2 linked regions of the Vreelandella piezotolerans genome follow. The protein of the gene in region 2 binds, or shares a complex with, the protein of the main gene of each other region. Links are inferred from orthologs where the notes say so. Each region holds a gene or a part of one and is shown on either strand. Other genes may lie near its edges.

Region 1 (3,230 bases), 890 kb from region 2 along the record:
CATCGGGCACGGCAGCCCGGAAAAGATGGTAGAAGTTCACCGTCGTCTGCATCGCAACTTCATCGACGCTGATGCCTCGTTCACGGGCAATACACTCAGCCACCTCGACGACCCACGCGGGTTCGTTGGGCTTTCCGCGATGGGGAACGGGTGCCAAATAGGGGCTGTCGGTTTCGATGAGCAGCCTATCCAGTGGAAGCTGGCGTGCCAGCGTACGCAGTGACGCAGCGTTACGGAAGGTGATAATACCGGAAAGCGAAATGTAAAAACCCAGCCGCACGGCTTCCCGGGCCATCTCCAGATCTTCGGTGAAGCAGTGAATCACCCCCCCCACCTGAGGATTGCTGTGTTCCCGCAGCAGCGCCAACGTATCGTCTTTCGCCTCACGGGTATGGATGATCACCGGTAGTTCTAATTCGCTTGCGGCCATTAGGTGCCGTTTGAAGCGCTCATGCTGGACGCTTAGCGGTACGCTCTCCTGGTAGTGATAATCCAGCCCGGTCTCGCCAATGGCCACCGCGCCATACTGCTCGGCAGCTTCGACGATCTCGTCCACGCTGGGTTCGTGCGCCGCCTGATACAGCGGGTGCAGACCGGCGGAGATCGCAACGTCAGGGTGCTCTCTGGCAATGGCGGCCAGCCCAGGCAGCTCCTCCAGCGTCGTCGAAATCGCGAGAAACTGGCTAACGTTCGCTTGACGCGCAGCGGCCAGGGTGGCTGCTACGTCGCCACCGTGGGTATGTTCCGATAAACGATCGAGATGGCAGTGAGAGTCGACAAACATGCAGGGCTCTTTGAGTGTATAGAAAAATCGCTGAATTAAAGCGTAAATGAAGGGGGCGCTTTATCGAGCTGGCCCGCCAACAGCGTCTCGATACGGTCGCGAACGGAGTAATCCTGCTGGCTGAAGTGAACGCCGATGCCCGGCATACGCCGACCGCTCACGCCTTCGGGAGATATCCAAATCACCTGTCCTGTCACCGAAAGACGCTCACTCTCCCCTGGCAGGGTCAGCAGCAGCATGACCGACTGCCCCAGGCTGTAGAGTGTTTTCGTCGGTACGAAAATCCCACCTCGGTCCAAAAAGGGCATGTAGGCGGACAACAGCGTTGGTACATCCGGTATCGTCAAAGAGAGCGCTTTTTGGGCAGCCATCACGACCTCGTTACAACCAGTGGTTAGGAGCGTAGCAGCGCAGACCAGCGAACTAGCCACGCTTCCAAAACGAGTTGGGGATTTGGGTTGGCCCCTACGGCGAACAAGCGGCGCTGCTCTCGGGCATAATCCAGCAGCCGGAACCAGTCTTGAACGCGACCGTTTTTTACCGCCTGTCGGTAGAGTGGCACCAAATCAGGATTGTGCAACACGCTCTGCTCGCCGGAAAGCCCCAGACGAATCAAGTCCTCAAGCCAAGCGATACCGTACCATAAGATGGCATCGATCGCCTGGCGGTCCAACCTTGCTGCCTCGGATACCGGCTCTGCCCCGCGCACTAACTGCTCGAAACAGTCGTGAATTTGATGCCTCAGGGCACGCTCGTCGGGAGCGGCAAGCTCCACTGCCAAGAGCGGTAAACCACCGGAGACACGCCACCAAAAGTGCGCCTCATCACCTCCCAGATGCTGCGTCAGCCAGCCTTTACATGCCTCGAACGCTACGCTGGCCAGTGGCCACTGCTGACAGCGTGAGCGAATGGTCGGCAACGTGCGAGACGGCACGTCCGAGAGCAGGATAAAGAGCGTTTTGTCGCCAGGCTCTTCCAAGCTTTTTAACAGCGCATTGGCCGCGGCAACGTTCATCGCTTCCGCCGGGGAAATGACAATGACGCGATAACCGCCCTGCTGCGCCGTTTGCGACACGAACCGATTCACATCGCGAATAGGGTCGATACGAATTTGACGCTTCCCCTCCTCCGGCGACACCCGCAGCAAGTCAGGGTGATAGCCTGACGCCAGCATGGCACAGCTATGACACTGCCCGCAGGCCTGCTCGCTTGGCGCTGCACACAACGCTCTGGCGATCAGCGCCTCCGCTAACTGCTGTTTGCCGACGCCGTGAGCACCGCTGATCAGCAGCGCATGGGGCAAACGTCCGCTATCGGCCAGACGCACCAACTGCTGCCAGGTCGAGTGGTGCCAGGGCAAGACGCCGGTTACTGCCATTGCGCAACCCGCTCTTCCAGCACACGACCCAGCACCATTTGAACGTCTTGCAGCGGCTGGGCCGCGTCAATGAGAGCAAAACGCTCCGGAGCAGATGCAGCTCTCTCAAGGTAAGCCTGGCGAACGTCCATGAAAAATTCGACACGCTCTTGCTCGAACCGGTCACGCTGCGTATTGAGATCGCGTAAACGCCCCTCTAGCCGCACTCTGGCAGCGTCAGGCGGCATATCGAGCAAAAGCGTCAAATCAGGAGAAAGCCCTTTCTGAACGAATGCTTCTAGCTGAGCAATTCGGTACGTATCGATACCTCGCCCACCGCCCTGATAGGCAAAGGTCGCATCGGTAAAACGGTCACAGACCACCCAGGCGCCGCGCGCCAGGGCTGGCAGAATTTTCTCCGCCAAATGCTGTGCACGGGCGGCAAAGACGAGCAACAACTCCGCATCGACACTGAGCGGCTCGTTGGGCGCAGGGTCTAGCAACAGCTCGCGAATGGCCTCCGCGCGCGCCGTGCCTCCGGGTTCCCGCGTGCGCACCACATCGATTCCACGCGATGTCAGCCACGCTTCGACGAACGCCACGTTGGTCGACTTACCGACCCCTTCACCGCCTTCCAGCGTGATGAAGCGCCCACGCTTACTCATTGCTGCCCCTTACTCAATTGATACGCCATCTTGGTCGATGGCAGCGATTTAACGATTACGAATATAGCGGTTGACGGCATTATTGTGCTCACGCAGGGTACGTGAAAAATGGTGGGTGCCATCTCCCCGCGACACAAAGTAGAGTGTTTCACCAGGTTGCGGATTCACCGCAGCTTCCAACGAGGCACGCCCTGGCATGGCGATGGGTGTCGGCGGCATACCATCGATCACGTACGTGTTGTAGGGAGTCGCTTCCCTCAGGTCGGCACGGGTAATCCGCCCTTCGTAGCGCTCGCCCATTCCATAAATGACCGTAGGGTCCGTTTGAAGACGCATGCCGCGCTCCATACGCCGCTTGAAAACGCCGGCAATTTCCCGACGCTCTTCCGGCGCTCCGGTTTCGCGTTCGATTAACGAGGCCATG
Region 2 (3,203 bases):
TGCGCGGACTCTCACACAGCGCACATATCTCGGCTTCAGTCAGCGTTCGACAGCGCTGGCAATAACCGACCTCATCGATCGCTTGCTGGATCACGGCGGCCAAACGCTTACCCCCCGGGCGCTCACGCTCCAAGAGATGCATGGCCATACGTTGAGCCGTTTTCGGCCCAACGCCGGGCAGCACGCGAAAGGCGTCCATCAATTGCTCGACAAGCGGAGAAAAACGCATGGTTTAGAAGGGCATCTTAAAGCCAGGCGGTAAATTCAGGCCGGCCGTTGCTTCTTCCATCTTCGCTTTAGAGTTGGCTTCTACTTTGCGAACGGCATCGTTCACTGCGGCGGCCAGTAAATCTTCCAGAAGCTCCTTGTCTTCTTCCAGCACGCTAGGGTCAATCGTCACATCGATGACATCGTGACGGCCGTTCATGGTGATTTTGACCATCCCAGCGCCTGCCTCACCATGTACCTCCGCCTGAGCGACTTCTTCCTGTACACGCTGCATTTTTTCCTGCATTTCTTGGGCTTGCTTCATGATGTTGCCCATTCCGCCTTTGAACATGCGGTGTTCTCCTCAATCATTGAAACGGATAAAGATAGCCGGTGGCCATTAAGAGCGTGCCGCTGGCGTCGGTTTGACGGACGACTCAATGAGCGTAGCCCCAAACGCCTGCTGTAGCTTCTGGATATTGGGGTCGTGATGCAATAGATCAACTGCCTGTGCGTGGCGCTCCTGCAGCAGGCGTTCTTCTTGCTGGCGAGGCGTTTCCAGCGCCGTGTCTAGCTCGGCGACGCTGAACTGAAGCTTTCTTGTCAACCCCAACGCCTTGAGCGCACGCTCGATTCGTCCATTGTGCACATCGGCTTGCATGGCCGACTGACTGGGGTCGAGCCGCAGTATCACGGTCTGCCCATCATCGCTCTCCAACTGGCAATGTGCCGCCAAATTGCGCGTCAAGCCTCCCAAACCCAACGCGTCAAAATGGGCTAACCACGTCTTATGGTCCCAACGACCAAGCTCGGTCACGGGTTCGGGTGTGACTTCAGACGTCGCAGCAACCAAAGAGGCGTCATGTGGCTCTGGCTCTGGCTCTGGCTCTGGCTCTGGCTCTGGCTCTGGCTCTGGCTCTGGCTCTGGCTCTGGCTCTGGCTCTGGCTCTGGCTCTGGCTCTGGCTCTGGCTCTGGCTCTGGCGCGAGCGTAGCCGTATGTTCCACTTCTTCAAGCGACCAGGGCGGGGGCTCCGACTCGTCTCGTTCGGCGCCAGTCGGCAAAGACAAGGCCGAGCCCGCATCATCCTCATGAGCCGCTGAAGCCTGCACCTCAGCAGGCGCTTGGGGCGAGTCCCCGGCGACTACGGATGCAGGCTCAGGCTTTTTTGTGCTAGATCCGTCGACAGAAGTAGCGGTCTCGGTTGATGCCTCGGCGGGTGCGCTCGTATCGGAGGCGGGCTCGCGGCGTAGCGGTAACGGCGTTACCGGCGGTTTCGGCACGCCCTGGGGGCGGAAGGCCAGCATACGCAACAAGGTCATTTCCAAGGCGCTGCGCAAATCCGGGGCATGCACCATGTCGCCACGTCCCTGAATACCAATCTGGTAGTAGAGCTGAATGTCTTCGGCGGTAAAACGGCTGGCCAACTGCTGGATCTGCGCACGATCACCGTGACTGTTATCCACAGCATCGGGCACCATCTGCGCCACGGCCAAGCGATGAAGAGTGGCCGTCAGCTCGTCTAGCACGGCGGCAAAATCCGGCCCCTGTTCGGCCAACTGCGCCACTTCCGCCAACAGCTTCTGCACGTCCACATCTGCCAAGGCATCGACGAGCGCGAGCACATGGCGATGATCCAGCGTACCCAGCATGGCCGCCACATCGGCGTGCCGAACGGCGCCTTGGCCGAACGCAATCGCTTGATCGGTCAGACTCATAGCGTCACGCATGGAGCCTTCGGCGGCTTTGCCCAGCAGCCACAGCGCGCTCTCGTCGTAATCGACGCCCTCTTGCCCCAGCACGTAGGTCAAATGCTCGACGACACGCTCAGGCGGCATGTGCTTGAGCGTAAACTGCAGACAACGTGACAAAACGGTGGCCGGGAGTTTCTGCGGGTCGGTCGTCGCCAGCAGAAACTTGACGTGGGGCGGGGGTTCTTCCAGCGTTTTCAGCAGCGCGTTGAAACTGCTGGTGGACAGCATATGTACCTCGTCGATGAGATACACTTTATAGCGCCCTTGTGTAGGCGCGTACTGGACATTATCGAGCAGCTCGCGGGTGTCTTCCACTTTGGTACGCGAGGCAGCATCGACTTCGATCAGGTCGACGAAGCGCCCCTCGTCGATGGCTTGGCAGCTATCACACTGACCACAGGGGGTCGAGGTAATGCCTTCGTCGCCGCGCCCATTCGCCGTGCAGTTGAGGCACTTTGCCAAGATGCGCGCCAGGGTGGTTTTGCCGACGCCTCGCGTGCCGGTAAAGAGGTAGGCATGATGCAAACGGCCCTGGTCAAGAGCATTGACCAGGGCGCGTTGAACATGGGCCTGGCCCACGAGCTCGTGGAATGTACGTGGCCGCCACTTGCGGGCCAGAACCTGATAGCTCATTGAGCAACACTTCCTTTGGCGGGCTGACAATCGGTGCGACGCGGCCCATCGTGAACCGCGTTTGCTAAGAGTAAGCGCTTAGTGATTGCGCACCATTCTAGCGGCTGCACCGCAGCCCGCCAACCGCCGGGCGGTCTTCAAACGGCTTGTGGCATCACGCTCAAGCGTTTTCACCACCTTCGGCGGCTGCAGCGCGCTGGGCGGCTTCTTTGACGAGTTTTTCCAGCTCGCCGTTTTGATGCATTTCGACCACGATATCGCAACCGCCAACCAGTTCGCCCTCTACCCACAGTTGCGGAAATGTCGGCCAGTTGGCAATTTTGGGAAGTTCTGCACGGATATCCGGATTGTCCAGAACGTTGACGAAGGCAAAGCGCTCACCGCAGCTCATCAGCGCCTGAACGGTCTGCGCGGAGAAACCACACTGGGGCAACTGAGGTGTGCCTTTCATGTAGATCAGAATCGGGTTTTCGCTGATTTGACGCTGAATGTTTTCGGCAGTCGTGCTCATGATGTGCTCCTAACGAGTGTTGTGTTCCGCGCCAGTCTACGCCATCCGCTCACTGGCTTTAACCCCATGACCGGCAGAGTAAGGTAGGCGCGGCTGCCG

Evidence for each region.
Region 1: the proteins of dnaX (region 2) and GYM47_RS10400 are in contact, whole or in part, in a cryo-EM structure (PDB 8GIZ), measured with the Escherichia coli proteins. The link is inferred for Vreelandella piezotolerans from one-to-one orthologs.

The regions. Positions count from the first base shown.
Region 1 is NZ_CP048602.1:2,258,877-2,262,106, forward strand. The notes cover bases 171-3,083. They hold GYM47_RS10400 (DNA polymerase III subunit delta'), read right to left. Parts: upstream 2,163-3,083; coding sequence 1,179-2,162; downstream 171-1,178. Other genes in these bases: GYM47_RS10390 (TatD family hydrolase), read right to left, coding at 171-784; GYM47_RS10395 (PilZ domain-containing protein), read right to left, coding at 820-1,155; tmk (dTMP kinase), read right to left, coding at 2,153-2,806; mltG (endolytic transglycosylase MltG), read right to left, coding at 2,855-3,083. Also shown: more of GYM47_RS10390, read right to left, coding at 1-170; more of mltG, read right to left, coding at 3,084-3,230. UniProt on the Escherichia coli protein: Part of the beta sliding clamp loading complex, which hydrolyzes ATP to load the beta clamp onto primed DNA to form the DNA replication pre-initiation complex.
Region 2 is NZ_CP048602.1:1,364,630-1,367,832, reverse strand. The notes cover bases 101-2,986. They hold dnaX (DNA polymerase III subunit gamma/tau), read right to left. Parts: upstream 2,594-2,986; coding sequence 608-2,593; downstream 101-607. Other genes in these bases: grxD (Grx4 family monothiol glutaredoxin), read right to left, coding at 2,754-2,986; GYM47_RS06320 (YbaB/EbfC family nucleoid-associated protein), read right to left, coding at 233-559; recR (recombination mediator RecR), read right to left, coding at 101-229. Outside these bases: more of recR, read right to left, coding at 1-100; more of grxD, read right to left, coding at 2,987-3,104. UniProt on the Escherichia coli protein: Part of the beta sliding clamp loading complex, which hydrolyzes ATP to load the beta clamp onto primed DNA to form the DNA replication pre-initiation complex.